DNA from 3 places in the Kitasatospora sp. NPDC088391 genome. Region 2 is predicted to be linked to each of the others. Evidence: riboswitches for the same ligand, from Rfam matches in the RefSeq annotation. Region 2 holds a riboswitch; each other region holds the start of a gene.
The links. Region 2 has a riboswitch for cyclic di-AMP ahead of ACIQBJ_RS19475 (peptidoglycan DD-metalloendopeptidase family protein). Riboswitches for the same ligand answer to the same signal wherever they lie in the genome.

Region 1 (9,779 bases), on a different contig from region 2:
GGCATCGGCAAGGACGCCAAGGAGGCGTACGCGCCGTACGTCACCACGGTGCGCGGCGTGAAGGTCGCGGTGCTGGCGGCCAGCCAGATCGAGGACCTCACCAACCAGAAGTGGCGGGCCGGCGACCGCAAGCCCGGCATCGCCTCCGCCCTCGACGAGGCCGCACTGGTGCGCGCCGTCACCGCCGCCAAGGCCCAGGCCCCGGTGGTCCTCGTCTACCTGCACTGGGGCGACGAGGGCAAGACCTGCCCGACCGCCGCCCAGACCAGGATCGCCAAGAAGGTCGCCGCCGCCGGCGCGACCGCCGTGGTCGGCACCCACGCCCACACCATGCTCGGCTCCGGCATGCTCGGGAACACCTACGTGGCGTACGGCTACGGCAACTTCCTCTGGTACGGCACCTCCGACTACACCGCCTCCGACGAGACCGGCGTCGCCACCCTCACCGTCACCCGCGAGGGCAAGGTCACCGGCGAGACCTTCACCCCCGCGCACATCGACGGCCGGGGCGTCCCCGTCCCGCAGACCGGGGACGCGGCGAAGGCCGCCCTGCAACGGCGGGACGGCCTGCGCGGCTGCACCGGACTGGCCGCCGTCCCCGGGTGACGGCGGCCGGTCCGCGAGGGCGTCAGCCCAGCTTCAGCACCTGGCCGGGCTTGATCAGGTCCGGGTCCTCGCCCACCAGCTGCTGGTTGGTCCGGTAGAGCTCGGACCAGCCGCCGTCCACCTGGTGGCTCTTGGCGATCCCGATCAGGGTGTCGCCCGGGCCCACCGTGTACGGCGCGGCGGGCGCGGGGGCGGTGCTCGGCTGCGCCGCGGCCTCCGCCGGGGCGGGGGCCGCGGGCTGGGACTGGGCCGGGGCCGCCGGGGCGGTGCTCGCCGGGGCGGCGGCCCCGGCGTCCGGGGACGGGGTGCCGGACGGCGCGTCGGACGGTGCGGCCGGGGTGCCGCCGTTCCCGGGGGCGTCCGTGCTCGGGGCCGTCGGGCTCGGCGTACCGGTCGGGTCGGTCGGGGCCACCGGCAGGCCGGGGAGCGCCGGGGCGCTCGGGTCGGCCGGGACGGTGGGGGAGACCGGCGCGGTCGGCGTGCCGGTCGGGTCGGTCGGGTCGGTCGGGGCCACCGGGGTGACCGGGGCGACCGGGACGATCGGCGACGGCGTGGCGGAGGGCGCGACCGGCTGAGGGTGCGTCAGCTGCATGTAGCGCTCGTACAGGCTCTGGTGGCCGGTCCAGAACCAGCCGCCGTTCTTCTCGTACCAGTACACCTTGTACACCGGGTCGTAGCCCGGCAGGCCGGAGAAGACCGGCGCGCCCGCCTTGCCCGGCACCGTGCCGTCCGCGGCCGTGTTCACGGCGGCGGCACCCCGGGCCCCGCGCAGCGAACCCGTCTCGTCCGCCGAGTCGTTGTCGTCCACCACGCCCGGCGCGGAGACCACGTCCAGGCCCGCGCCGTCGGCGCAGGCCGACCAGGGCGACGGGCCCTCGGTGGCGAGGATGCGCTCGGCGACGGCGATCTGCTGGCTGCGGCTGGCCGTGCTCGGCAGCGGCGCGTAGGACGTGCCGCCGTAGTCGGCCCAGCGCTGCGCGTTGATCTGGAGGCCGCCGTACAGGCCGTTGCCCTGGTCCGCGCCCCAGTTGCCGCCGCTTTCGCAGTCGGCGACCCGGTCCCAGACCGCGCTGGGCGCGGCGTGCGCGCCGGTGGCCGCGAGCAGCGGCAGGGCGATGCCGATACCGGCCACGCCGGCCGCGGCGATCGCGCGCTCGGCCGCCTTCTCCGCCTGGCTCTGCCGGCGGTGGCGCCCCGAACCCGTGAAGAGCATGCGAGATCCTCTCCGTACGCCTGCGAGGTGAGCTGTCGGGTTCGGACCGGGAGGGAGGTCCGGCCGCCGCGCGCCGGACGGAACCGGTGCGGACGACTTCACCCCGAGCCGCGGGGACGGCAACAAACCTGGTTCCCCCACCCCTGTCCAAGGGTTGTGGTGGTCGACCCGGCAGCACGGTGGACAGGGCTCGGCGTGTCCGCGCGCGGGGCCCGACGGTGCGGGCTGGGAGGAACCCTATTCACTCGAACGCGTCAATCACAAGCGCGTCGCGCTGACATCACGCAACCGTCACGCCCTGGCCCGGCCGGTGTGTGAACGACCTGTTGACGCCTCGTCGGCACGGAGCCGCGCCACGGGTCCGACCCGAAACGGTGAACTTCCCGGACGGCGTGACCGGGGCCGACGGCCGGGGAAGAGAATCGGAGGGAGCGGAGCAGCGGAGGTGCGCGATGAGTGCGGCAGCCCACGTCCCCCGGGACTACCACGTCGCCGACCCGGAGCAGGCCCTGAAGTACGCGGTCCAGCACGTCGCCTGGGACCGTACGGAGCTCGTCGAGGGGGTCATCACCCCTGTGTCGGTGTCCTGGGCGCGCGGGAGCGCCGTCGAGGCGGTGCGTCGGCAGATCGCGCCGCGGCTGGAGGAGTTGGGGCTGGTCTCCGGTTCGGGGAACCTCGACCTGCCCGGGAGTGAGAACTGGTTCATTCCCGATCTGGCGGTGGTTCCGGCCGAGTTGGCGGCGAAGACCGAAGGGGCACTCCTGCCGGACCAGACTCTGCTGGTGGTCGAGGTCACCTCGCCGTCGAACGGGGAGACCGACCGGACGGTCAAGCGGCGGCGGTACGGCCAGTACGGAGCACCGGTCTACCTGCTGGTGGATCGCCAGTTGCGGGAGTGCACCGTCTTCTCCGGGCCCGGGCGGCTGGGGTACGAGGAGGTCGACGGGCCGCATCCGTTCGGGCGGGGTGTCCGGTTGCCCGCGCCGTTCGACCTGGAGATCGACACCGGCCGGTTCTGAGGTGCGGGGCTCAGGTGGTCGTGCCGGCGTCGGTGGGTTCGCGGGACGCGGTGGGGCTGGGCGCGGCCGTCGGACAACCAGGTCGGAGCTGGTGCGGTGGACGATTTCGGCGTGCTGGCAGACTTGCGCACTCGACGGTTGTACGAACTGTGGAGGTTGTTGTGCGCGTGGTGAGACCGCCGGCCGTGATCGTGCTGGTCGGGATCGGGCTGTCGGGCCTGACGGCCTGCGGGTCCGGAGGGAAGCCGGACAAGAGCGCTGCCCCGGCGGCCCCGGCGTCCGCCGCGGTCGCGCTGCAGGACCTGTCGGCGGGGGAGATCGTGGCCCGGACGCGGGCCGCCGGTGAGCAGTTGATGAGCACGACGTACACGGTTTCCATGCCGGGGCACCCCGAGGGTGCGCTCACCGGTACGTTCGCCGGGGACAGCGCCCGGGGCTGCGCGGGTAGTTACCGCAGCGAGGGCAAGGGCTCGGCAGAGATCCTCCGGGCCGGTGCGGAGGTGTGGCTGAAGCCCGACGCGGACCTGGTGAAGGCGGCCCCGCAGACCGCCCCCGCGGCGGCGGCCGGCAAGTGGCTCCGGCTCCCGGCGGACAACTACAACAACCCCAAGAGCTTCGTCTCCTTCTGCGACCTCGGCATGGCGGTCCAGAAGCAGGTCGGCCTGAACACCGACGGCACCGCCGGCCGGGACCTCGCCAAGGCGGGCACCCGGCAGGTCGGCGGGGTCGCGGCCGTCCTCGTGACGATGACCGACGAGGACGGCACACCGGTGACGTACGCCATCGCTGCCGAGGGCAGCCCGCGGGTGCTGTCCGCGGACAGCGGGGCGGGGCGGATGGTGCTCACCTTCACCGGCTTCGACCAGAAGGTCGAAGCCGCCGCGCCGCCCGCGGACCAGGTCTTCAAGGGCTGACCGGGGGGCGCGCGCCCGTGGTCAGGGGCGGCGGCTGTTGCGGCGGACCAGCCAGATCACCAGGGCGACCACCGCGACGACCACGACCACCAGGAGGATCAGGCCGATCAGGCCGCCCTTGGACTTCTTCTTCTTTTTCTTGTCCTTGCTCTTGGCGAGGTGGACCGGGGCCTGCTCCCGCTGCCCGGTGCTGCCCTGGGCCTGGGCGCCCGCCGCCGGGGCCTGCTGGCCGGTGCCGGCGGCGACCGCGGCCGTGACCGTGGTGGGGCGCGCTGCGGCCGCGGCCGGGCCGGCGGCCAGGGCGGTGGTGCCGCCCGCCAGGGTCAGGGCGAGCAGTACTGCGGCCAGACGTGTTCTCATCGGTTCGACCCCGTTCCCGCCGGCCCACGCGGCCCGCGACCGGTTCACTGTGACAGCGGTCGGATGCCCCGGGACAGGGGAAGGATGCCGTCCGTTCCCGGACTGTGACGGTGTAACGGGAGTGCGCCGAGGGCGCGACGGTGCCGTGCGCCGACGGTGCGTCAGACCGCTCGGGGGGAAGGGCGACCGGCCCGCGGGGCCGCCGGAAAACGGGCATTGACGGCGTTGCGGATAAATCACGCGACAAGGGGTGGTCGGAGCTTCTAGCATCGCGGTGCTCGATGTGACCAGTGGTGTACGGAGGTTGTCCATGGCTGGGCTGGTGCCGGAGGTGCTCCGGGCCGAGCGGCAGTTCGCCCGGCTGTTCGTCGGGCAGTCGTTGTCGGTGCTCGGCGACCGGGTGACGTTCGTCGCGCTGCCGTTCGCGGTGGTGTCGATCGGCGGCTCGGCCGCCGACGTCGGGCTGGTGGTCTCGGCCGGGCTGATACCCCTGCTGGTGTTCACCCTGATCGGCGGCGTCTGGGCGGACCGGCTGCCCCGCCAGTGGATCATGCTGGCCTCGGACGTCGTGCGGTGCGTGGTGCAGGCGGTCCTCGCCGTGCTGCTGCTCACCGGCCACGCCGGGGTCTGGACGATGGCGGCGCTGACCGCCGTGTTCGGCCTCGCCGAGGCTTTCTTCCTGCCCGCCTCGATGGGCCTGCTGCCCCTGCTGGTGCCCGTCGAGCGGCTGCGCGAGGCGAACGCGCTGCGCGGCTTCGTGCAGTCGGCCGGGCTGGTGCTGGGGCCGGGGCTGGCGGCCGTGCTGGTGGCCTCGGTCGGCCCCGGCGGGGCCCTGGCGGTGGACGCGGTGAGCTTCGCGGCCAGCGCGTTGGTGCTGGCCCGGCTCGGCCCGGTGGCCGGGGGCGGCGCGGCCGGGGCGGAGGAGCGGCCGGGGTTCCTGGCCGAACTGCGGGTCGGCTGGCGGGAGGTCCGCAGCCGGACGTGGGTCTGGTCGGGCATGCTGGCGATGGCGGTCTACCACATGGTGGTGCTGCCCTCGGTGTTCGTGCTGGGCCCGGTGCTGGCCGACCGCCAGTGGGGCGGTGCCGGGGCCTGGGCGCTGGTGACGGCCGCGTTCGGCGTCGGCTCGATCGTCGGCGACGTGTGCGCCTACCGGCTGAGGCCGGCCCGGCCGATGGTGGTGATGGCCGCCGCGCTGGCGGTGGCGTCCTGCCAGGCGCTGATCATCGGCTCGGGCGCGCCGGTCGCGGTGATCGCCGCGCTGGAGGCCGTCACGGGCGTCGGCGTCGCCCTCTGCTACGTCCTGTGGGAGACCTCGCTGCAGGTGCACATACCGGAGCGGGTGCTGTCCCGGGTCAGCTCCTACGACAACCTGATCGCGGTGGCGCTGATGCCCGTGGGCATCATGCTGGCCGGCCCGCTCTCCGACACCCTCGGCCTGCGGCCCACCCTGTTCGGGATGACGGTCCTCGCCGTCCCGCTCGCCCTCGCCCTGCTGGCACTGCCCGCCGTCCGCCGCCTGCCCGCGCAGGCGGTCCCGGCCCCCGAGCCGATACCCGGGGCGGTGCCTGCTCCGGCCGCCCCGGCCGTCCCGGCGACTCCGGCGGCTCCGGCGGTCGGGGTGTGACGCCGGGTCGACCCGCCCGGCGCCCGGCCGGTGCTGACGTTCCGTCAGGGCGGGCCCGGGCGGGCGCGGAGGCTCAGCGGTAGTCGCAGAGGTACGCGGTGTCGACCTCGACCTTCAGCTGGAAGCGGCTGTCGCCGGGGACGTCGAAACGGGTGCCCGCGCCGAAGGTCTCCCAGGCGTCCGCGCCGGGCAGCTTCACCGTCAGGGCGCCGCTGACCACGTGCATGGTCTCCGGGGCGGCGGTGCCGAACTCGTACTCGCCCGGGGCCATCACGCCCACCGTCGCCGGGCCCTCGGCCGAGGTGAAGGCGATCGACTTGACCGTGCCGTCGAAGTATTCGTTGACCTTGAACATGCGCGTTGCTCCAGAGCAGCGGGGGAGGGGGTGCCGAACGGCGACCGGCACGGAGGGTAGCCGTCCCGGGGTCCGCCCCGCCGAGCCGTCCGCCGGTTGGTCAGGGCTCGGCCGGTCAGGGCGCGGCCGGCCCCTGGCCGAACCGGGCCCGCAGCGCGGCGAGTTCGGCGGGCCGCGCGCCGTGGGCGCGCAGGTGGGCGTCGAGCGTGCCGTGCTGGGCCCGGACGGAGAGCAGGGCGCGCCGCAGGAGCCCGGCGGCGACCGGCCGGCGGGCGTGGCCGCCACCGGCGCCGGGGCCGCTGCCGTCGCCGCTGGTACCGTCGGTGCCGCCCGGGGCCAGGCCGAGTGCGGCGTTGGAGCGCAGGAAGTCGGCCAGCACCTCCTGCTCGTCCGCGCCCAGCAGGGTCTGCAGCAGGGCGACCACCACCCCGGTGCGGTCCTTGCCGGAGGCGCAGTGCACCAGCACCGCACCACCGTCGGCCGCCCCGAGCAGCCGGACCAGGGCCGCCGCCGGGCGGCCCGCCGACTCGGCCATCAGCGGGTACAGCTCGGCCGGTTCGGTCGGCCAGCGCTGCTCGGCGAACACCGGGACGTGCAGGTACCGGATGCCGCCGCCCGCACCGAAGGGGCCGGAGAGCGGGGAGCCGGTGCCCGGCGCGTCCGGCCGGGCCGCGAGTTCGGGTCCGCTGCGCAGGTCCAGCACGGTGCGGACGCCCAGCCCGTGCAGGGCCCGCAGCCCGGCGGGCGTCAGCCCGTCCAGCGCGGCCGAGCGGTAGAGCACCCCGCGCGGCAGCGCCCCGGCCCCGCCCGCGTCCCGCAGGTTGCGCACGCCGGGAACGGGCCCGTCCGCCGCCGTCGCCGGTTCGTCCACGATCATGCGGGCCATCCTAGGCCGCGCCCCCGGCGGCCCGGGTCGGCCCGGTGCGGTCGGGGTCGGGTCGGGAGATGGTCAGCAGGACGGGGGGTGTGCTCGCGGATCGACCGGCCGTCCAGTTCGAGGGCCACGCCCGCCGCGGCCGAGTAGGTGGTGGGGAACGGGACGGCGACGGCCGGGGGCTTCCCGTGGCTGCCGCACAGCCCCGGGTACTCCAGCACGTCGCCGTGCTCGAACGGCCCGTCGTCCAGGCCGGCGACCTGGGCGGCGGTCAGCCCGCGCCCGATCAGGTAGTCCGTCATCGTGGCGCGGTCGCTGCGGAAGGAGACGGCCACCTTGACGAGCCCGGTGCCGGGGTCGAGGCGGGCCAGGTGGTGGATGTCCTCCGCCCCGGCGGGGAGCGGCAGGGTGGTCTCGGCGAGGGCGCGGTCCAGCGGGAGGTCGGTGCCCGCGCAGGCCCGGGGGTCGCCGAACGGCGGCCCCTAGGCCGTCAGCCGGTGCACCACCCAGCTGCCCGCCCCCGCGACGGTCAGCAGCAGGACCAGGCCGATCACCCACCGCACTGTGTGGTCCCCCGCGTCCGACACCGTCAACCCACAGTTCGTGTACGGTAGTTCGGAAGAACGGGACGGTAGCACGGGCGCGACCGCCCCCGGCCCGGGCCGCGGAGACCGGGGCGGGGGCCGGGGGAGGGGCGGGGTCAGCCGAGGGCGGGGATGCCCGGGTAGAGCGGGTAGGGGGCGAGCAGGTCGACGGCGCGCTTGGCGACGGCGTCGCGCAGCGCGGGGTCGAGGGTGTACTGCGCCTTGGAGGAGCCGGCGGGGGCGGTGCCCGCCAGGACGGTGTGGACCAGGTCGGCGACCTCGTCGAAGTCGGCGGTGGTCAGGCCGCGGGTGGTCAGCGCGGGGGTGCCGAACCGGACGCCCGAGGTGTACCAGGCGCCGTTCGGGTCCTGCGGGACGGCGTTGCGGTTGGTGACGATGCCGGAGTCCAGCAGCGCGGCCTCCGCCTGACGGCCGGTCAGGCCGTAGGAGGAGACGTCGGCGAGCACCAGGTGGTTGTCGGTGCCGCCGGTCACCAGCCGGGCCCCGCGCCGCAGCAGCCCCTCGGCCAGCGCCTGCGCGTTGTCGACGACCTGCCGGGCGTACACCCGGAACTCGGGGCGCCGGGCCTCCGCGAAGGCCACCGCCTTCGCCGCCATCACGTGCGAGAGCGGGCCGCCGAGCACCAGCGGGCAGCCCCGGTCGACGTGCTCGGCCAGCTCCGAGGCGCACAGCACCATGCCGCCGCGCGGGCCGCGCAGCGACTTGTGGGTGGTGGTCGTGACGATCTGCGCGTGCGCGACCGGGTCGAAGTCCCCGGTCAGCACCTTGCCCGCGACCAGGCCCGCGAAGTGCGCCATGTCGACCATCAGGGTCGCGCCGACCTCGTCCGCGATCTCCCGCATCTTCCGGAAGTTCACCGGGCGCGGGTACGCCGAGTACCCGGCGACCAGGATCAGCGGCCTGAAGTCGAGGGCGATCCGGCGCACCTCGTCGTAGTCGAGCAGCCCGGTCGCCGGGTCGGTGCCGTAGCTGCGCTGCTCGAACATCTTGCCGGAGATGTTCGGCCGGAAGCCGTGGGTGAGGTGGCCGCCGGAGTCCAGCGACATGCCGAGCATCCGCTGGTTGCCCAGCTCGCGGCGGAGCTCCGCCCAGTCCTGCTCGCTCAGATCGTTGACGTTGCGCACGCCGGCCCGCCGCAGCGCCGGGCTCTCCACCCGCTGCGAGAGCACCGCCCAGAAGGCGACCAGGTTGGCGTCGATCCCCGAGTGCGGCTGCACGTACGCGTGCTCCGCGCCGAACAGCTCGCGGGCGTGCTCGGCGGCCAGCTCCTCCACCGTGTCGACGTTGCGGCAGCCCGCGTAGAAGCGGCGGCCCGGGGTGCCCTCGGCGTACTTGTCGCTCAGCCAGTTGCCCATCGCCAGCAGCACGGCGGGGGAGGCGTAGTTCTCACTGGCGATCAGCTTCAGCGAGGCGCGCTGGTCCTCGATCTCGGCGCCGATCGCGGCCGCCACCCGCGGCTCGACGGCGCGCACCACGTCCAGGGCGCTGCGGAAGGCGGTGTCGGCGGCGGGCCCGGCGAAGGTGTGGGCGGAGCTGTGGGCGGACGCGGGCAGGGAACGGGACTCGGCCAAGGCGGTCTCCTCGTACGGAACGGACGATTCGGACGGCCCAGGCGCACGGCGACAGCAGGCGGAGCACACGGGCACCCGCACGGAGCCGCTCCCCGATGGTGACTTCCATCCCAGCGCGCCAGTCACGGCTCACCGGGATGCTACCAACTCCCCGGACGGGCGCGGCAGCACCCCCGGGGGCGGGCAGGTGAGCGGGCAGGTGATCGGAACGGGAGTCGAAATCCCCTGGTGCGCCCGACCGTTCGTTCGGCATGATCGGGCGCATGACATGGACCGTCCCCGCCACCGACCGCCCCGAGGGCTCCCTCACCGCGCCCGAGGCCGAGCTGCTGCCCGAGTACCTCGCCTGGCACCGGGCCACCTTCCTGCACAAGTGCGCGGGCCTGACGGGGGAGCAGCTCGCGCTGCGCCCGCTGCCGACCAGCTCGCTCTCGCTGCTCGGCCTGATGCGCCACCTGGCGAAGGTCGAGCGCACCTGGTTCCGGATCCGGTTCGCCGCCGAGGCGGTCGAGCCGCTGCACTTCGTGGTGGGCCACAAGGACGCCGACTTCGACCTGCTGGAGCCCGAGCGGGCCGAGCAGGAGTACCTGCGCCTGCTGGAGGAGCAGCGCCTGGCGGACGAGGCGGTGGCGGGC
Region 2 (9,779 bases):
GATGTCCTCGCGGACCTGCTCGACGTCCTTGCTGGAGTGCTTGGCCAGCATGGTCTCCAGCTGCTCGCGCATCCGGAAGATCTCCTTGGCCTGGATCTCCAGGTCCGACACCTGGCCGCGGCCGGTCTCGGTGTACGGCTGGTGGATCAGCACCCGGGCGTTCGGCAGCGCCATCCGCTTGCCGGGGGTGCCCGCGGCCAGGATCACCGCGGCGGCCGAGGCCGCCTGGCCCATGCAGACCGTCTGGATGTCCGGCTTCACGAACTGCATGGTGTCGTAGATCGCGGTCAGCGCGGTGAACGAGCCGCCGGGCGAGTTGATGTAGAGCGAGATGTCCCGGTCCGGGTCCATCGACTCCAGGCAGATCAGCTGCGCCATGATGTCGTTCGCCGAGACGTCGTCCACCTGCGAGCCGAGGAAGATGATGCGCTCCTCGAACAGCTTGGCGTACGGGTCGTACTCGCGGACGCCCTGCGAGGTGCGCTCGACGAAGCGCGGCACGATGTAGCGGCCCTCGGCGCGCATGTCCTCCAGGCGCGCCTTGGCACCGGACAGGCTGGGGATGTTCATGTTCTCTGGTCCTCCGAAGCGTGCGGTCTGGGTTCCGATGCCGGTCAGCTTGCGGCGCCGGTGCCGCCGCCGCCGGGGACGTCCGCAGCGCTGTGCATGATCTCGTCGATCAGGCCGTACGCCTTGGCCTCCTCCGGGGTGAACCAGCGGTCACGGTCGGAGTCCGCGGTGATCTGCTCGAAGGACTGGCCGCTGTGCTGGGCGATCAGCTCGGACATCCGCTTCTTGGTGCGCAGCAGCTGCTCGGCCTGGATCCGGATGTCGGTGGCGGAGCCGCCGAGGCCCGCGGAGGGCTGGTGCATCAGGATGTTGGCGTTCGGCAGCGAGAAGCGCTTGCCCTTCGCGCCCGCGGTCAGCAGGAACTGACCCATCGAGGCGGCCATGCCCATGGCGATGGTGACCACGTCGTTCTTGATGTACTGCATGGTGTCGTAGATCGCCATGCCCGCCGAGATCGATCCACCCGGGGAGTTGATGTAGAGGTAGATGTCCTTCTCGGGGTCCGCCGCGAGCAGCAGCAGCTGGGCGGTGATCTTGTTGGCGATGTCGTCGTCGACCTGCTGGCCGAGGAAGATGATGCGCTCGTTGAGCAGCCGGTTGTAGACCTGGTCGCCCAGGCCGCCGCCCACGTCGCCGCCGGCGGCGTGCGGTGCCATCGGGCCAGGCATCTGCATCTGCGGGAACGTCACTTAGCCACCTGCTCAGTCGATCTGCGTGTGTGTCGCTGTCCACCGACCCTAACGCGCAGGCCCGGCCGCTGAATCCCCCACGCAGAACTGTTCGCTGTGAGCGCAGGGTCTGCGGAGCGTGAGCGGCGCGGACGCGAACGGGCCCGGGCACCGTGCGGTGCCCGGGCCCGTTCCCGGTCTGACGCGCCGTCGGGAACCCGACGGCTACGAGGCTCAGGCCTCGGCGGACTCGGTGGAGGTCTCCTCGGCGGCGGCCTCGGCGGTCTCGCCGGCCTCCTCCTCGTCGTCCTCGAAGGAGACGGTCTCGCCGTTGGTGTCGGTCACCTTGGCGGCCTCGACCACCAGGGCCAGCGCCTTGCCGCGGGCGACCTCGCCGACCAGCAGCTGCACCTGGTTGCCCTGGACGACCTGCTGGGCGAACTGGTCCGGGGTCATGCCGGAGCCGGCCGCGCGGCGGATGAGGTGCTCGGTGAGCTCCTCCTGGTTGACGCCCAGCTCCTCGTTCTTGACGATCTGGTCCAGGACGAACTGGGTCTTGATGCCCTTCTTCGCCTGCTCCTCGGTGTCCTTGTCGTAGTCCTCGCGGGACTTGTCCTGGGACGCCAGGTAGGTGTCGAGGGTCAGGCCCATCGGCTCCAGCTGGTGGTGCTCGAGGTTGTGCTTGCGGGTGTTGACCTCGTCCGCGAGCAGCTTCTCCGGGTAGTCCATCTCGACCCGGTTCAGCAGCTCGTCGAGGACCTTCTCCTGGGCCTGGGTGGCCTGGTCGAACTCCTTCATGCGCTCCAGGCGCTTGACGGAGTCGGCGCGGAGCTCCTCGATGGTGTCGAACTCGCTCGCGAGCTGCGCGAACTCGTCGTCCAGCTCGGGGAGTTCCTTCTCCTGGACGGCGGTCACGGTGACGGTGACCTCGGAGTCCTGGCCGACCGCCGTGCCGCCCTTGAGGGTGGTGGTGAAGGTCTTGGACTCGCCGGCCGACAGGCCGACGACGGCCTCGTCGATGCCGTCCAGCAGGCGGCCGGAGCCGATCTCGTAGCTCACGCCGGTGGCGGTGCCGTCCTCCGGCACCTCACCGTCGACCTTGGCCTCCAGGTCGACGACCACGACGTCGCCCTCGGCGGCGGCGCGCTCGACGTCCTTCACGGAGCTGAAGCGCTCGCGGAGCTGCTCGAGGGACTTCGCGACGTCCTCGTCGGTGACCTCGATCGGGTCGACCACGACGGCGATCTCGGCGAAGTCGGGCAGGGCGACCTCGGGGCGGACGTCGACCTCGGCGACGAACTTGAGGTCACCGCCGTCGGCGAGGTTCTCGACACCCTCGATGCCGGTGATGTCCGGCTGGCCCAGCACGTCGATCTGGCCCTCGTCGACGGCCTGCGTGTAGAAGCGCGGAAGCGCGTCGTTGACGGCCTCCTCCAGCACCGCGCCACGACCGAAGCGCTGGTCGATCACCTTGTTCGGGATCTTGCCCTTGCGGAAGCCCGGAACGGTGACCTGCTGGTTGATCTTCTTGTACGCCGCGTCGAGGCTGGGCTTGAGCTCCTCGAAGGGCACCTCGACGGTGAGTCGAACCCGGGTCGGGTTCAGAGTCTCGACGGCGCTCTTCACGGTTAGGTCTCCTAGGGGGCTTGCGGTCAGAGGCGATAGGCGGTTGGGGCTGAAAATGCTGTCCGTACTACCGCCAGCGATCCATCCTACCGGTACCACGAAAGCGACTGTGCCCGGCACCGGGTGCAGGTCGGCCGCACGTCGGCCGCGGGTCGGCCGCAGGTGGGAGCTGCCCTCAACGACAACAGGGCCCCGCCGCCGGCGAGACCCTGCCGCACACGGTCGGGGTGACCGGATTCGAACCGACGGCCTTCCGCTCCCAAAGCGGACGCGCTACCAACCTGCGCCACACCCCGTGGTGCCGAGCAGAAGAGTACACGTCGGCCCGCCCCCTCCCGGGGCGATATCCGCGAGCCGACAACCCCGTAAGGAGTGTGCATTCCACCGACCCGACCAGGTACGCTTGCCCAGTCCCCGCCACCGCGCCGCGGTCCGGGTACGCCTGTGCGGGTGTAGCTCAATGGTAGAGCCCCAGTCTTCCAAACTGGTCACGCGAGTTCGATTCTCGTCACCCGCTCCACTCCCCCGACGGCCCCGAACTGCCCAGGCAGCCGGGGCCGTCGGCGTTCCCGGGCGCTTTCCCGCCCCTGCGCCGCCCCCTCCCCGCACCCTTCACGGCGCCTTGCCGGCCCCTCCCCCCGCCTGCTGCCCGACGACGGCCCGAGGGCCCCGCGCACGGGGAGTGTGCGCGGGGCCCTCGGGGGGTGGGGTTCGGGGTCAGACGTTGACGCCGTGGGCCGCCAGGTAGGCGACGGGGTCGATGTCGGAGCCGTAGTCCGGGGTGGTGCGGATCTCGAAGTGCAGGTGCGGGCCGGTGACGTTGCCGGTGGCGCCGGAGAGGCCGATCTGCTGGCCCGCCGTCACGGACTGGCCGGCCGAGACGGAGATCGAGGAGAGGTGGGCGTACTGGGCGTACTTGCCGTCGGCGAGCTTGATGACGACCTGGTTGCCGTAGGCACCGCCGTTGCCGGCGGAGACCACGGTGCCCGCGGCGATCGCCTTGAGGCTGGTGCCGGTGGAGACCGGGAAGTCGATGCCGGTGTGGTAGCCGCTGGACCAGTTGGAGCCGGCCACCTTGTAGCCGGTGGTGACGCTGCCCGGGGCCGGGGCGACGTAGCCCTTGGAGGTGCTCGCGGCCGGGGCCGTCTGCTGGGTCTTGGTCTGCGCCGGGGCCTGGGTCTGGGTCTGGGTCTGGACCTTGGCGGTGGTGCTCTTCGTCGTGGTCTTCGGCACGGCCGCGGTCTTGGCGGCGGCCGTGTCGGAGGAGGACGAGGAGGACGACGACGAGGCCGGGGCGGAACTCTTGGCCGGGGCCGGGGCCGGGGCCGGGGCGGCCGCCGCGGCCTGGCCGTTGACGGTGAGCTGCTGGCCGGGGCGGATCAGGTCCGGGTTGCCGCCGATGACCGAGCGGTTGTCCTGGTAGAGCTTCTGCCAGCCGCCGTCGACGTCCTGCGCGTCGGCGATCCGGGAGAGGGTGTCGCCCGAGGCGACCCGGTAGGTGTGCGAGGCGGCGGCCGGGGTGGCGGCCTGCTCGGCGGCGGGGGCGCCGACGGCGGTGTCGGCGACGGGGGTGGCGTCGACCGAGACGTGCGCCCACTGGCGGCCGCCGTCGTGGTGGTCGGCGGTGCCGTGCGCGGAGGCGGCGGAGACCGGGAGGCCGATCGCGGCACCGGCCACGCCGGTGGCGATGACGATGCGGGCGATGGTGGTCAGGCTCGGCTTGCGGTGCTTGCCCTGAGCGGACATGAAGCAGTTCCTCTCCGACGCCTGCGAGGTGAGCTGTCGGGTTCGGGCGAGAGTTGCCCGGCCGCGTCTCCGCGGCTTCACCCCAAGCCGGCCCCGTGCGTTCCGGGCCCGGCGTACTACCTGTGGTTCCCCCGCTCCTGCCGTGGCGTGGTGATCTGGTCGGCACCGGGCGACGGCAGGACTAGGCGTTCCGCTCGGTGGCCTGCCCGGTCAGTGGCCGGGCTGCGGTGGAAGCAAAACCCACAGGTCGGAAAGCTGGCAAGCGCCGAAAAGCCCCGTTCCCGTGATCGGGAAGGGGCTGACGGTCCGCCAGGTCACGCTCCGTCGGCCGGGCGGCCGCGCTGCGCGCACGGGATCATGACGGGTCGCCTACGAACCGGACACGGCGGGCGACATTGGCCACCGTGTGCGGTCGGGCGTTCACCTGGCGTGACGGGGCGGGTGACCCTGGTCACCCGCGGGCAGGCCGAACGGACGGCCCGGGGCACCCCGGCCGCCATGAGGCACTGCCTGTGGTTCTGCTCGAAGTCCTGCCCGGAGTCCTGCCCGGGGGCCGACGGTCCGTCAGCCCGCGATGCTGGCGATGGCCTTGGACACCGAGGCGAGGAACTGCTGGATCGGCCCGGCCATGGTCGACTGGCTGAGCATGAAGCCGAACAGGGCGGCCATGATGGCGTGCCCGGTCTTCAGCTGCTTGTTGCGGATGAAGATGGCGACGATGACGCCGAACAGGACAAGCGCGGAGACGGAGAAGGCCACCGGGACTCACTTCCTCGATTCGTGGCGGGGGTTCGGGTCGGAACCTTCGGGCGGAACCGACGGCGGTTCCAGGCGGAAACCGGCCCCTGCCCCCCGTGTCCCCACCACTCCATCCGGACTCAGTGTGGTCGTTCGTGCCTACTGCGTAAAGGACTTGCCCCGTCGCCCGACGCGTGAACCGGGGTGGTGGGACTGATTTTCGCCGACCGTGACGATAGCGGACGGGTTCTGACGGAGCGTCGGCGGGGCGGGCCGCCGCGCGGCCGCCGGGGCGCGGTCGGGGCATATCGGCAGGCAGATCCGGGAACCGCCCACCGTCGGGGCGGCGCCCGGGAATTGGCCGAAGATCAACGTCCGGGTTTGACACTCCGTGGACACCCGGCGCTCACCGGCTCTCCGCAATCCGGCCCTCCGCGCTCCGGCCCTCCGCGATCAGGGAGGCCGGCCGCGGCGTCCTCAGCCGCGCCAGACCAGCAGGACCGCACGGTCGTCGTTGACGTGCTTGGCGACGGTGTCGATCAGCCGGACCGCGGCGCCGGAGCGGCCGCCCGGCGGGGCGGTGGCGACCAGCCGGTCGGCCTCGCCCATCAGCCGGTCCATGCCCTCGCCGAGGTCGCGGCCGGGGATCTCCACCATGCCGTCGGTGCAGAGCATCAGCAGGTCGCCGGGGCCCAGGGTGCCGCGCACCCCTTCGAACTTGGCGCCGTCGTAGACGCCGAGCAGCGGGCCCTCGGCCTCCTTGACCTCCCAGTGGCCGGCCCCGGCGAGGCGGTGCATGCCGGGGAGGTGGCCGGCCGAGAGGAGTTCGTACTCGCCGGTGTCCAGGTCGAGCACCAGGTGGGCGGCGGTGGCGAAGCCCTCGGCCCAGTCCTGGCGGAGCAGGTAGCCGTTGGCGGCGGGCAGGAAGTCGTGGGCGGGCAGCGAGCCGAGCAGGCCGCCGAAGGCGCCGGAGAGCAGCAGGGCGCGGCTGCCCGCGTCCATGCCCTTGCCGGAGACGTCGGCGAGGACGGCTTCGAGCATCCGGCCGCCGGGGCCGGTGCGGGCGGCGACCATGAAGTCGCCGGAGAAGGACTGGCCGCCGGCCGGGCGGAGCGCGGTGTCGGTGTGCCAGCCGTCGGGCAGTCGGGGGGTCCGGCCCTGGACCCGGATGCGCTCGCGCAGGTCGAAGAGCATGGTGGAGCCGCCGCGCCAGGGCACGCCGACCCGACGGCGGAACTGGGCGACCAGCAGGCCGGCCACGCCGACGGCGCCGACCACCAGGGCGGCGCCGGGGGTGACGCCGTGGCCGTAGGCGTCGGGGGTGTCGGAGGCCAGCCGCTCGCCGGTGTGCACCAGGGACTCGGTGACCAGGCCGGCTGCGGCGACGGCGTACAGCAGGACCAGGGTGCCGGGGCGCAGCAGCAGGGCGCCGGCCAGCACCGGCAGCACCAGCGCGGTGGGCGGGGCCCAGTCGGGGGCGAGGATGTTCAGCAGGACCAGCAGCGGGACGGCCAGGGCGAGGGCGGCGAACGCCCACCAGTCGGCGCCGTCGCCGCGGAAGTAGTCGACCCCGGTGCGGCGCAGCCTGCGTCGGGCCCGGGACAGCGCCGCGCGCAGCCGGGCCGTCACGGGTTCGCGGGACGTCCTGCGGTCCCGGCCCGTCGCACTGGAGCGCGCGCTGCCGGCCATGGGGACCGACCTTATCCACCGGCGGTCCGCACGTCGACGGGCCGGGTGGCACGGAGTGCAGCGGGCCGGGTCGCGGCGGTGGGTTTCGGCCGCCGGGCGGCGGGCGGGGCCGCGGGCGGGGGCGGCGGCGGCCGGGTCGGGGCGACAAATCGGTCGCGGACGGACGGATCGCCTGGTAGGCAAGGCCCCATGACGACGCGACAGCCCGAACTGACCGTGCGCCCCCTGCGGGCCGAGGAGTGGGAGCCCTGGTACGGCACCGTGGACGTGGCCTTCGGGGGTACCCCGGAGCCGCCCGAGGAGCGGGCGCTGTGGCGGGAGTTGACCGAGGTGGAGCGCTCGCTGGCGATCTGCGAGGGCGACCGGATCGTCGGCGGCGGCGGGATCTTCAGCCTGCGGCTGGCGGTGCCGGGCGGGGCGGTGCTGCCGGTGGCGGGCGTGACGATGGTGGGCGTGCTGCCGACGCACCGGCGGCGCGGCGCGCTGACGGCGCTGATGCGCCGCCAGTTGGACGACGTGCGGGCGGCGGGCGAGGCGGTGGCGGCGCTGACGGCCTCGGAGCCGGCCATCTACGGCCGGTTCGGCTACGGTGCGGCGACCCGCAAGGCGGCGGTGTCGCTGCTGCGCGGCCGGGTCCGGGTCCGGGTGCCGGAGCAGCGCGGCGAGGTGGTGCTGCGGCTGGCCGATCCGGTGGCGGAGCTGCCGCGCTGCGAGGAGCTGTACGCCCGGCTGGTGGCCGGGCGCCCGGGCGGTCTGGCCCGGCGGCCGGGCTGGGAGAAGGTCGCGGTGCTGGACGCGCCGGAGTCGCGCGGCGGCTTCTCCCCGCTGCAGTGCGTGCTGGCCGAGGACGCGGCGAGCGGGGAACTGCTGGGCTACGCCCGGTACGCGGTGAAGGGCGAGTTCGACGAGCGCGGCGCGGCCGGGACGGTGCGGGTGCGCGCGGTGCAGGCGGAGCAGCCGTGGGTGTACGCCCGGCTGTGGGAGTTCCTGCTGGACCTGGACCTGACGGTGCGGGTGGAGGCGGGCAGCCTGCCGGTGGACGATCCGCTGCTGCACCTGGTGTCGGACGTCCGGCACCTGACGCCGCGGCTGGTGGACGCGCTGTACGTGCGGCTGGTCGACCTGCCCGCGGCGCTGACGGCCCGCGCCTACGCCGCGCCGGTGGACGTGGTGCTGGAGGTGGCGGACGCGTTCTGCCCGTGGAACGCGGGCCGGTGGCGGCTGACGGCGGCGCCGGGCGGTCCGGCCTCCTGCGTGCGGACCGGCGATCCGGCCGAACTGGAGCTGGACGTGCGGGAGTTGGGCTCGGTGTACCTGGGCGGCGGTTCGCTGGCGGCGCTGGCCGCGGCGGGCCTGGTCCGGGAGGTCCGGCCGGGTGCGCTGGAGCCGGCCGCGGCGGCGTTCCGCTCGGCGCTGGAGCCCTGGCTGCCGCACGGCTTCTGATTCCGGGGCGTCGGCGCGGGGCGCGGAACGGAACGCGCCCGCCCGGAGGGTTCCGGGCGGGCGCGGTGCTGTGCGGCGCTGCGCTGTGCGGCGTGGCGCGCGGGATCAGCCCTGCGGGTGGTGGGCCGGGATCGGCGGGAGTTCGCCGGTGGTCTCGTACTCGGAGAGCATCTCGATCCGGCGGGTGTGCCGCGGCTCGCCGCTGTACGGGGTGGCGAGGAAGATCTCGACGAACTTGGTGGCCTCGTCCAGGGTGTGCATCCGGCCGCCGACCGAGATCACGTTGGCGTTGTTGTGCTCGCGGCCCAGCGCGGCGGTCTGCTCGCTCCAGGCGAGGGCGGCCCGGACGCCCTTGACCTTGTTGGCGGCGATCGCCTCGCCGTTGCCGGAGCCGCCGATCACCACGCCCAGCGCCTCGGGGTCGGCGGCGGTGCGCTCGGCCGCCCGGAGGCAGAACGGCGGGTAGTCGTCCTCGGCGTCGTAGATGTGCGGGCCGCAGTCGACCGGCTCGTGCCCGGCCCCCTTCAGCCACTCGACGAGGTGGTTCTTCAGTTCGTATCCGGCGTGGTCGGAGCCCAGGTAGACGCGCATGGGCACGAGTGTGACATGCCACCGGGCCCGCGCCCCGACAGGGGCGGCGGGCCCGGTGTCGCCGACGCTCCGTCAGCGGCGGTCGAGCAGCTTCCAGGTGAGCGGCAGGGCGGCCGTGGCGAGCACCAGCTTCAGCGCGTCGCCGACCAGGTACGGGTACAGGCCGAGGTCGGCGGCCTTCGCCAGCGGGACGTCCAGCGCGAACGCCAGGTAGGGCACGCCGACGGCGTAGATGGCCAGGCTGCCGAGCGCCATCGCGCCGGCCGTGCGCAGCGGGCTGCGGTCGGCGCCGCGGCGGGCCAGCGCGCCGGTGAGGGCGGCGGCGACCACGAAGCCGATCACGTAGCCGAGGGTGGCCAGGCCCGCGCCGGAGCTGCCCTGGGCGAACCAGGGCAGGCCGGCCGCGCCCGCCAGCAGGTAGAGGCCGAGGGCGGCGGCGCCGCGGCGGGCGCCGAGCGCGGTGCCGACCAGCAGCGCGGCGAAGGTCTGCCCGGTGACCGGCACCGGCGAGCCGGGGACGGGCACCGAGAGCTGCGCGGCCAGGCCGGTCAGCGCGGCGCCGCCGGCCACCAGGGCCAGGTCGCGGGCCCGCGCGCCGAGCCGGGTGGCGGCCTGCGGCAGCAGGTCGGCGAGGACGGCGGTGGACGGTATCGGTGCGGCGACGGCCATGGCTGCTCCCGGGGTTCCGTGGCGGATGATCACCCCTGA
Region 3 (9,779 bases), on a different contig from region 2:
TGGACGCGGCCGCGATGGCGCTGCTGATGCGCGCGGGCGTCCGCCGGGGCCGCAGCTACCTGGGCGGCTGGTACTGGGTGGTGGGCGTGCCGCTGCTCGGGCCGACGGTGTACTGCCGCTACGACATCGTCGTGACGGCGCTGGCGATCGCGGGCCTGCTGGTGATGCTGCGCCGTCCGGCGCTCGGCGGGGTGCTGCTGGGCCTGGGCGGGCTGCTGAAGGTGTGGCCGCTGCTGGCGCTGATCGGCACGCCGCGCGGCCGCCGGACCAGGCGGGCGTGGACCTCGGCGGCGGCCTTCGCGGCCGCCCTGGGGTTCCTGCTGACGGCGGGGATGAACGGGGCGTTCGAGTTCCTGAAGTTCCAGTCGGAGCGCGGCATCGAGATCGAGTCGGTGGGCGCGCTGCCGCTGCACTTCGCCAAGCTGGCGGGGTCCTGGCACGGCACCGTGACGATGAACTACGGCTCGGTGGAGTTCCTCGGCCCGTGGGTGCAGGTGATCTCCAAGGTGATGGTGGGCCTGTCGGTGGCCGGTTTCGGCTGGCTGCTGGTGTGGCGCCTGCGGGCGGCCCGCTGGACGACGGCGACCACCTTCGACGCGGCGCTGTGCGCGCTGCTGGTCTTCACGGCGACCAGCCGGGTGATCAGCCCGCAGTACATGATCTGGGTGGTCGGCCTGGCGGCGGTCTGCCTGACGGTGCGCGGCACCAGCCAGCGCCCGGTGGCGGTGCTGGTGCTGGTGACGGCGGTGCTGACCACGCTGGAGTTCCCGATCATGTTCGGGGCGGTGAACCGGAGCGAGCTGGGCGGCGTGCTGGTGCTGACGGCCCGCAACGTGCTGCTGGTGGTGAGCACGGTGCTGTCGGGGTACCGGCTGTGGCGCTCGACCCGCCGCCGGGAGTCGCTGACCACGGTGCTGCTGCCGACCGACCAGGTGACGCCGCAGTACCCGGTCCGGCCGGGCATCGCCTACGAGCAGGACCTGCTGGACGACCTGACCCCGGCCGACCGGGCCTGACCGGGCCGCCCCGAGCCCCCTGCTGCAAGTTTCTGAAAGTCCTTGCAGCAAGGGGCTCCGCGCTGCCACCATCGCCGGATGATCGACTACGACATCCTGATCGTCGGCGGCGTCGGCGTGGACACCATCGTGCGGGTGGACCGGCTGGAGGTCCCGGCGGGCCGCGACTCGGTGGGCGTCCCCCCGGTGCTGGACTACCCGGCGCACACCGGCAACGGCGTCGCCCTCGGCTGCCACGCGCTGGGCCTGCGCACCAAGTTCGCCGACTTCCTGGGCGATGACCCGCAGGGCGCCCTGGTGCTCGCCGAGTACGCCCGGCGCGGCCTGGACTTCAGCCACCTGCCCGCCCCCGCGGGCACCCCGCGCAGCGTCAACCTGGTCGACCGGGACGGCCTGCGGTTCTCCTTCTACGACGGCCGGCACCCGGCGGACGCCCGGCTGCCGCGCGCGTTCTGGCTGCCGCTGCTGGAGCGCTCGGCGCACGTCCACCTGTCGATCACCAACGTCAACCGGGAGATGTACCCGGACATCGAGCGCCTCGGCCGCACCAGCTCCACCGACCTGCACGCCTGGAACGGCGCCGACGAGCACCACCGGTACTACGCGCTCCGCTCGGACGTGGTCTTCCTCTCCGCGGCGCGCCTGGACAACCGCCCGGAGGCGGTGATGCGCGCGGTGCTGGAACAGGGCCGGGCCGAGCTGGTGGTGGCCACCGCGGGCGCGCACGGCTCCTTCCTGCTGACCCGGGCGGACGCCGCGCCCCGTCACTTCCCGGCCGTCGACCCGGGCGCGCCGGTCGTGGACAGCAACGGCGCGGGCGACTCCTTCGTCGCGGGCTTCCTGCGGCAGCGGCTGGCGGGCCGCCCGGCCGAGGAGTGCATGCGGGCGGGCGCGGTCGCCGGGGCCTTCGCCTGCACCACGGCGGGCACCCACACCGCGTTCCTGGGCGCGGCGGGCCTGGACGCCGCGCTGCGCGGCTGACCGGCTCCCGGCGAGCACCCGTCGGCCCCTCAGCTCTTCAGCCGGGCCACCTCGGTGATCCAGTCCTTGGTGAACTCGGCGGTGCCGGTCCCGAGCTGGGCCCGCATCGCGCGGTCCAGGCCGCCGGCGCCGAACTGCCCGACCGTCCGGTAGAGGGCGACCAGCCGGTCCTGGCCCCAGCGGCGGGCGATCAGGTCGCAGGCCAGCCAGGCGAGCTCGTAGGCCTGGGCGATGCCGGCCGAGCCGGCCGCGAAGGCCGTGTCGGCGGGGAGTTCGGCGGGCATCCGCCCGGCCTGCACGTCCTTGGCGAGTTCGGGGGCGATCTGCCGCAGGGTCCGGCCGGTGCCCTGGTAGCCGGTGTAGTCGGCGACGCCCTCGGAGAGCCAGAGCGGGGTCCAGGGCTTGGTGTCGGCCCGGGTGGCGACGTGGGTGGCCTCGTGGGTCACCACCACCCGGCGGCCGAGTTCGCTGAGCTGCCGGTAGGCGTCGGGGTTGACCACGATCCGGTCGGCGGGGGTGTGCACGGGGGCGCCGCCGACCGCCAGGGTGACCGCGGCTATGCCCTGGTAGGCGTCCGCGGAGACGTCCATCCGGGTGGCGAACTGCTGCTCGGTGAGCGGGAGTTCGAGCAGCAGCCGGGACGGGCTCCAGTCGCCCCAGACCTCCCGGACGGTCGGGGCGGCGTGGTCCGCGAGGTCGGCGAGCGCGGCCAGTTCGGCCTCCTCGCCGAGGCCGAGCACCAGGCTGTACCGCCCGTCCACGGCCCGCACCGTGCCGAGGTCCCAGGGGGCGGCGGCACCGGCGGGCGTCTCGCCCGCCACCCGCCAGCCGGCCGGCTCGCGGACCAGCCGGACCCGCCGCTCCAGCAGGGCCGGGTACTCGTCGACGCCCTCGATCCGGTAGCCCAGCTCGGCGGGCACGGTCAGCTCCGCGGCCCCCGGGGCCGGCTCGGCGAAGGAGCCGGGCTTCAGGGTGTACCCGGTGAGCCGCAGCCCGGCGGTGCGGGCGAGCAGGTCCCGGTCGGCCTCCTCGGCCCCGGCCGCGGCGACCGCCGCCAGGCCGGCCGCGTCCCGGCCGAGGACGGCGGCGGCGCGGGCCGCCAGCACCCGGACCACCTCCTCGCGGACGCCGCTCGGGGCCGCCACCGCGGGCGGGAGGACCGCGGCGGGGGCCCGGGACGGCGCGGCGCCGGGCAGCGAGAGCTGGGCCGCGCCGCCCGCGGCCAGCAGCAGGGCGGCCCGCCGGGACAGCGGAGCACCGACCCGCGGCGCCCTCGGCGGCAGGTCGGTGACCAGGGGTTCCTCGGTGAGGCTCAGACCCGCACCACCGAGCTGACCGGCATCGCGCCCACGCTCTCGTAGCGGACCCGGGCGCCGGGGTAGGGCGCGTGCACGACGACGCCCCCGCCGGCGTACATGCCGACGTGGTGCCTGTCGCTGTAGAAGATCACCAGGTCTCCGGGCCGGGCTTCGGCGAGGCTCACCCGCCGGCCGGCCGAGGCCTGTTCCTGCGAGGTCCGCGGCAGGGTCACTCCGGCCTGCCGCCACGCCCAGTACATCAGACCGGAGCAGTCGAAGGTACCGGGGCCGGTCGATCCGTAGACGTACGGCGAGCCGATCTTGGAGATGGCGGCCCGCAGCGCGGCGGCGGCCCGGTCGGAGGAGGGCGGCTGGTCGCCGAGGTCGAGCCGGTCGGTGCCCCGGGTGGCGCGCTGCTCGGCCTCCCGGGCGTCGTCGGCGGCCATCCGGACCCGCTCGGCGGGGGCCAGGCTGTTGAGCAGCCGCTGCGCCTTGCCGAGCCGGTCCCGGACTTCGTCCTTGGCGGCGGCCAGGTGCTGCCGGACGCCCTCCAGCTCGGCCAGCTTGGCCGTGGTCTCCTGCCGGCGCTGGTCCAACCGGCGCTGCCGGTCGGCGAGTTCGTGCAGCGCGTCGTCCTGCCGGGCGGTGGCCTGGTCGAGCGAGCGGGCCCCGGCCAGGTAGGCGGCGGGGTCGTTGTCGAGCATCAGCCGCACCGAGGGGTCGAGGCCCTGGGCCCGGTACTGGGCGGCGGCGACGGCGGCCAGGTCGCCGCGCATCCGGTTCAGCTCGTCCTGCCCGGCGGCGACCTGGTTCTGCAGCGAGCCGGCCTCCGACTGCAGGCGCTTGAGCTGCTCCTGCGCGGCGTTGTACGTCTCGGAGGACCGTTCGGCCTCCTCGTAGAGCTGGTCGACCTGGGTCTTGACCTCGCTGCGGCCCGGCGGGTCGGCCGGGGCGAGCGGGGCGGCGGTCGCCGCGCCGACGGTGAGGCCGAGCGCCCCGGTCGCGGCGGCGGTCAGCGCCAGGGCGCGGGCGAGGCGCTGGACACCGGGCAGTGGGGGGCGACGATGCACGGACACGCGCGACGACTCCGTTCCTGCGGCCGGCCTCCGCCGCCGCCCGTGGATCGGGCGGCCGTCCTCGCGGGGGCCCGGGGGCAGAGGTTAGCGAGTCAGGTCGATCCAGTCCAAACCCCGACAGCACCGAATATTTGACCGCGAATCGGACATCCGAACGAGAGCGGCCCGGCACCCCGTGCGGGGTACCGGGCCGAGCGCCTCGGACGGACCGTCAGATCCGGACGATCCGGTTGATCGGCATCGAGGTGGCCGACTCGTAGCGGACCTGCGCGCCGGTGTGCGGCGCGTGCACGATCTGGTTGTTGCCGGCGTACATGCCGACGTGGTGCATGTCGCCGTAGTAGATGATCAGGTCGCCCGGACGGGCGTCGGCGATGTTGCTGCCGATGTTGGTGCCCGCGCTCGCCTGGGCCTGCGAGGTGCGCGGGATCGACACGCCGGCCTGCGCGTAGGCCCACTGCATCAGGCCGGAGCAGTCGAAGGTGGTCGGGCCGGTGGCGCCGTACGAGTACCAGCTGCCGAGCTTCGAGGTCGCCGCGCCGAGCGCGTTGCCGGAGAAGCCGCTGGGCGCGGGGGTGTTCAGGTCCGGGCGGGCGGTGTCCCGGGAGGCCCGCTCGGCCTGCGTCCGGGAGTCGGAGGCGGCCTTGGCCTCGGCGGCCGCGAGGTCGTCGCGCTCCTTCTGGGTGAGCGTGTTGAGCAGGTCGCGGGCCTGGGCGAGCTTGGCCTGGATGTCGTCCTTGTCGGCCTTCAGCGCCTTGGTGGTGGTGTCCAGCTCGGCGAGCTTGGACTCCGCCTCCTTGCGCTGGGTGTCGAGCTTGGCCTGCTCGGCCTTGAAGCTCTTCAGCAGGTCCGCCTGGGTGGAGCCGACGGCGTTCAGCGTGCCGGCCTGCCCGAGGAAGGCGTCGGGGGTGCTGGAGAGCATCAGCTGCATGGTCTGCGAGACGTTGCCGGTCCGGTACTGCTCGCCCGCGATCCCGGCCAGGCTCTGCTGGACGGTGGTGACCTGGTCCTGCTGGCGGGCCAGCTGGTCCTGCAACTGCCCGACCTGCTTCTGCAGTTCCTGCTGCTTCTCGACCGCGCCGTTGTAGCTCTCGGTCTTGACCTCGGCCTGCTCGTTGAGCTGGTCGACCTGCTGCTTGACCTGGTCCTTGGTCGGCGCCGGGTCGGCGTGCGCCCCGCCCTGGGCGGAGAGCGCCACCGCGGTGGCCGCGGCGGCGGTGAGAATCGAGACCCGGGTACGACTGGCGGGCTTGGGACGACGATGGGACGCCACGAAGGCGGACTCCTTCTTCCTCACACCGCCTACCGGGTGAGCTGACGGGTTCGGGCCGGAAGAAGCCCTACGATGCCTCACCGCCCGCCGAGGCGGCCGGACCTGGCACCGATTCACCCCGGGGGAACGTGGTTCCCCGGCTCCGTTCGACAGCACCCCGGCTGGGGTATCCCCGTCGGCAGACCCGGTGTTGACGGTCTGCCCGCTGCGTCACGGACTCGGCGGCGACCTCCGCCGCCGCCCCCCTTGGGCGATCGACTCTGCGGTGGTCGAGGTAAGACCCTAGTAACCGATCCGTGATCCGTTCAAATCCTTGTCGGAAAAAAATCTGATTCTGTATCAAATTCTTTTGAGAATATGACCGACCGTGATCACAAAGTTACCCAGCGCGTGATCCATTCCGCGATTCGGCCCGGAAACGCGACGCCGGGCGTGTCGCAGATCACAGCAGGATCTCGACCGCCCGGGCGTGTCACATCGCGTCAATTGTCGCCCCCTGGGGGCATATGTCCGATTCTTCGGACCGTCAGGACCGGACCCGTCCGGGTCAGACCCGGCGGATGGTGGAGATCGGCATCGCGTCGACCTTCATCACCTTCACCACGTCGCCGGTGTGCGGGGCGTGCACCACCATGCCGTTGCCGATGTACATGCCGACGTGGTGCTGGTCGCCGTAGTAGATGACCAGGTCGCCGGGGAGCGCGTTGGACCAGTCCTTGCCCACGTTGGTGCCGTAGCTGCCCTGCGCCTGCGAGGTACGCGGCAGGCCGACGCCGGCCTGCTTGTACGCCCACACCATCAGGCCGGAGCAGTCGAAGGTGCTCGGGCCGGTGGCGCCCCACACGTACGCCGCGCCCTGCTTGCTGAGCGCCGCCGCCACCGCGGTCGCGGCGTAGCCGCTGGCCGGCGGGAGGGTGGAGGGGTCGATCCGGGTGGTGCCGCGCGAGGCCGCGCCGTCGGTGCCGCGCAGGATGGCCGCGCGGTCGGCGGCGGAGAGCTGGTTGAGCAGCTTCTGCGCCTCCTGCAGCTTGGTCTGGACGTCCTTCTTGGCGTCGTTCAGCGCCTGGGTCTGGCCGTCCAGCTCGTGCAGGACCTGGGCGGCCTCCTCCTTCTGCTGGTCCAGGCGGCGCTGCTGGTCCTTGAGCGACTTCAGCGTCTCGGCCTGGGTGCTGGCGGCCTGGTCGAAGGAGGCGGCCTGGGTGAGGTACTTGTCCGGGTCGGAGGAGAGCATCAGCTGCATCGACGGGTCGACGCCGCCCTGCCGGTACTGGTCCCCCGCCACCGCCGCCAGCCCGGAGGCCAGTTCGGTCAGCTGCTCCTGGCTGCGGGCCACCTGGTCCTGCAGCTGGTCGGCCTGCTTGCGCAGCTGGTCGGCCCGGTCCTTGGCGCCGTTGTACTTCTCGGCGGCCTGCTCCTGCTCGTCCAGCAGCTTGTCGACCTGCGCCTTGACCTCGTCCTTGCTCGGCTGCGCGGGCGCGGCGTGCGCACTCACCTGGGCCGACAGGGCGACCGCGGTCGCGGCGGCAGCGGTGAGCACGGAGACCCGCGCACGGCTCGGCTGCTTGGGACGGCGGTGGGAGGCCAAGGGAGGCTCCTTCTTCCTGCTGGACTCACCCGGGGGAGTGATAGTCCGGAATATAGGTTTGACGCCAGACCCTAGTGAAGTCCCTCTCCCGCGTCCACTCCCGGAACGGTCCCGGAGCGCTTCCCGACCCGCCTTCACGACACCGACACACTCCGGTCACCGAGCGGTGTCCTGACGGGACGTCATCCCAGCTCAGCTGCGGGACAGCCGGTTCAGCAGCAGCACCGAGGCGACCGGCCGGGCCCCCGCCTTGCGCACCCCGTCCGCGACCTCCTTGTCGGCCGAGACCACCACCACCGGCCGCCCCTGCGGCTCGGCCCGGACCAGCCGGCGGATCAGCTCGTCCGCGGTCTCCCCGGTGCGGCTGAACCGCACCCGCACCCCGCGCGGCGGCGCGATGATCACCGGAACGTCCAGGTCCTGGCCGTCGAACACGCAGGTCACCTCGGCCTGGGTGCGCTGGGCCAGCATCGCCAGCCCGCCCAGCAGCCTCATCCGCTGCTGCTCCAGCGGCAGTTGGGGGTAGCCGGTCTTGGTGACGTTGTAGCCGTCCACCACCAGGTGGACCTGCGGGATGGCCAGCAGCTGGTCCAGCAGCGCCGGGTCGTCCTCGGCCAGCCCGCGCCGGGCCACGTCGTGCGGCGAGGCCGAGCCGGGCTCGACCGCCTCCACCAGGTCGGCCGGGCGCAGCGCCGTCACCGGCAGCGCCAGCTCCCGCTGCAGGCCCTGCGCGGACTGCAGCACGGTGTCCAGCAGCAGGCGCAGCCGCATGTCCTCGACGGTGCGGCCCTCGCGGGCGGTGCGGCGGCCGCTCTCCACCGCGGCCTCCAGCTCGGCGAGCCGGTGCCGCAGCCGGCGGGACTCGCTCTCGGCGGCGCTGCGCTCGGCCGCGGCAGCCGCCTTCACGGCCTCCAGCTCCCCGGCCAGCCGCCGGCCCTCGGCCTGCGCCCGGCGGGTGTCGGCCTCCAGCGAGCGGACCTTCTTGCGCAGCGACTCGGCCTCCCGGCGGACGCCCTCGGACTCGGCGCGCTGCCGGTCCGCCTCGGTCCGGGCCGCCGCCCGGACCTCGGCCAGCTCCTCCTGGAACTTCTCGGCCTGCCGGACGGCCTCGGCGGCGGCGCCCTCGGCGTCGACCCGCTCGGCCTCCTCGCCGGCCTCCTCGACCAACCGGGTCCAGTCGGCCGGCCGGACCAGGTAGGCGGCGGCCGCGACGTCCATCGGGTCGGCGGCGGCGGGCGCGCTGCCCGCCTCCAGGGCGCGCACCAGGTCCGGCTGGCCCAGCCGCAGGCGGTCGGCTATCCGGACCCGGAACGCCGGGTCGGACTCCAGCGCGGCCGCCAGCGCGGTGGCCGCGTACTTGGCCCGGCGGGCGGGGGTGAACTTGGCGTACGGGCGCAGCGCGGGCGGGAGTTCGCCCGGGGCGATGGCGCCCAGCGCGTCGGAGGCGATGCCGACCACCCGGCGGCGCACCCCCTCGGGGAGCGGGCGGGAGCCGCCGCCCTCCGCTTCGTGGGTGTCCGGCTCCGCCTCGGGGGTGTCCGGGCCCGGGGCGGGCGCGGTCCCGTCCGGGCCCGCGGGCGCGTTCACTGCCTCCGCCACTGTCCTCGGCTCCGATCCTGGTCCGGGCGGTCCCTCCCGGCGGGCGCCGGGCGGGGGGTCGTTCCGCCGCTGCTGTCGATTGTCCCGTCTACCGTGCCGCACCGACACCACCCCCCGCCGACGCGGCCGCCCCGCGCCCCCGGTCCGGGCGGACGGGGGCGCGGGGCGGTGGGGTGCGGGTCAGCCCTGCTCGGCGGTGCCGTCCGCGGGCTCCTCGGCGCCCGGACGGGCCACCAGCTCGACCTGGTCGACGGCGTTGCACCAGCGGCAGCGGACCGACTCGATGGTCTCCGCGAGCACCTGGGTCTCCTCGACCTTGGACTCGCCCGCGAGGTCGAAGTGCAGGAAGTCGGTCACCCGGGACGAACGGGTGACGTCGAAACGGGTCAGGTTGCCGCACAGGGTGCAGCGCCAGCGGGTCTCGGCGGTCGGCGCGGCAATGGTCATCAGTGTGGTCCCTCTCGGCTGGTCCCGGTTCCGGGCCTCCAGCCTATTGCCTGCGTCCGCGCGGCCGGGTTCCGGTCCACAGCCCGGACGCCCACCCGTCCGGAGCAGCGCCCGGTGTCGGGGGCACGCCCCCGAGGAATGCTGACCGGCATGGTGCTCTCCGCCCCCGCCCGGGCCGGTTCGCCGGCGGCCGAGCGGGCCGTCCGCACCCCGGCCGTCACGTACCTGCTGATCGCGGTGTCCGCGCTGGTCCTGCTGACCGGCCCGTCCGGCCTGAACCCGCTCTACGGCAGCGGCGACGCCCGGGCCTGCGCCGAGCAGCGCTACCAGCACCGCTGGGGCGCGGTCCCCGCCGAGCTGCTGGGCGGGCACCCCCTGACGGCGGCCCAGCTGTCCGCGCTGCCCCCGGCCGCGCCGGGCTGCGTGCTGCCGCCGACCCCGGGCAAGATCCCCGAACTGTCGGTGCTGACCTCGCTGTTCGTGCACGCGGGCTGGGTCCACCTG

Region 1: linked by a shared signal. The riboswitch ahead of ACIQBJ_RS00315 (transglycosylase family protein) and the one ahead of ACIQBJ_RS19475 (peptidoglycan DD-metalloendopeptidase family protein) in region 2 are both predicted to bind cyclic di-AMP.
Region 3: linked by a shared signal. The riboswitch ahead of ACIQBJ_RS17200 (NlpC/P60 family protein) and the one ahead of ACIQBJ_RS19475 (peptidoglycan DD-metalloendopeptidase family protein) in region 2 are both predicted to bind cyclic di-AMP.

What each region holds. Positions count from the first base shown of each region.
Region 1 covers NZ_JBIVNB010000001.1:66,284-76,062, reverse strand. The annotation lists gene ACIQBJ_RS00320 (CapA family protein) at 1-606, shown strand, start outside; gene ACIQBJ_RS00315 (transglycosylase family protein) at 629-1,819, opposite strand; cyclic di-AMP (ydaO/yuaA leader) riboswitch at 1,823-1,991, opposite strand; gene ACIQBJ_RS00310 (Uma2 family endonuclease) at 2,272-2,838, shown strand; gene ACIQBJ_RS00305 (hypothetical protein) at 3,006-3,752, shown strand; gene ACIQBJ_RS00300 (hypothetical protein) at 3,774-4,112, opposite strand; gene ACIQBJ_RS00295 (MFS transporter) at 4,423-5,739, shown strand; gene ACIQBJ_RS00290 (pyrimidine/purine nucleoside phosphorylase) at 5,813-6,094, opposite strand; gene ACIQBJ_RS00285 (tyrosine-protein phosphatase) at 6,210-6,971, opposite strand; gene ACIQBJ_RS00280 (hypothetical protein) at 6,968-7,303, opposite strand; gene ACIQBJ_RS00275 (glycine hydroxymethyltransferase) at 7,669-9,126, opposite strand; gene ACIQBJ_RS00270 (DinB family protein) at 9,408-9,779, shown strand, end outside.
Region 2 covers NZ_JBIVNB010000006.1:44,540-54,318, reverse strand. The annotation lists gene ACIQBJ_RS19500 (ATP-dependent Clp protease proteolytic subunit) at 1-570, opposite strand, end outside; gene ACIQBJ_RS19495 (ATP-dependent Clp protease proteolytic subunit) at 615-1,226, opposite strand; gene tig (trigger factor) at 1,473-2,864, opposite strand; tRNA gene ACIQBJ_RS19485 (tRNA-Pro) at 3,087-3,160, opposite strand; tRNA gene ACIQBJ_RS19480 (tRNA-Gly) at 3,311-3,384, shown strand; gene ACIQBJ_RS19475 (peptidoglycan DD-metalloendopeptidase family protein) at 3,582-4,610, opposite strand; cyclic di-AMP (ydaO/yuaA leader) riboswitch at 4,616-4,768, opposite strand; gene ACIQBJ_RS19470 (hypothetical protein) at 5,175-5,369, opposite strand; gene ACIQBJ_RS19465 (PP2C family protein-serine/threonine phosphatase) at 5,826-7,037, opposite strand; gene ACIQBJ_RS19460 (GNAT family N-acetyltransferase) at 7,227-8,480, shown strand; gene ACIQBJ_RS19455 (ribose-5-phosphate isomerase) at 8,586-9,071, opposite strand; gene ACIQBJ_RS19450 (biotin transporter BioY) at 9,144-9,740, opposite strand.
Region 3 covers NZ_JBIVNB010000005.1:134,087-143,865, reverse strand. The annotation lists gene ACIQBJ_RS17220 (glycosyltransferase 87 family protein) at 1-1,016, shown strand, start outside; gene ACIQBJ_RS17215 (carbohydrate kinase family protein) at 1,095-1,997, shown strand; gene ACIQBJ_RS17210 (hypothetical protein) at 2,027-3,142, opposite strand; gene ACIQBJ_RS17205 (NlpC/P60 family protein) at 3,310-4,371, opposite strand; gene ACIQBJ_RS17200 (NlpC/P60 family protein) at 4,583-5,644, opposite strand; cyclic di-AMP (ydaO/yuaA leader) riboswitch at 5,655-5,817, opposite strand; gene ACIQBJ_RS17195 (NlpC/P60 family protein) at 6,192-7,229, opposite strand; gene ACIQBJ_RS17190 (NYN domain-containing protein) at 7,422-8,828, opposite strand; gene ACIQBJ_RS17185 (hypothetical protein) at 9,009-9,275, opposite strand; gene ACIQBJ_RS17180 (rhomboid family intramembrane serine protease) at 9,426-9,779, shown strand, end outside.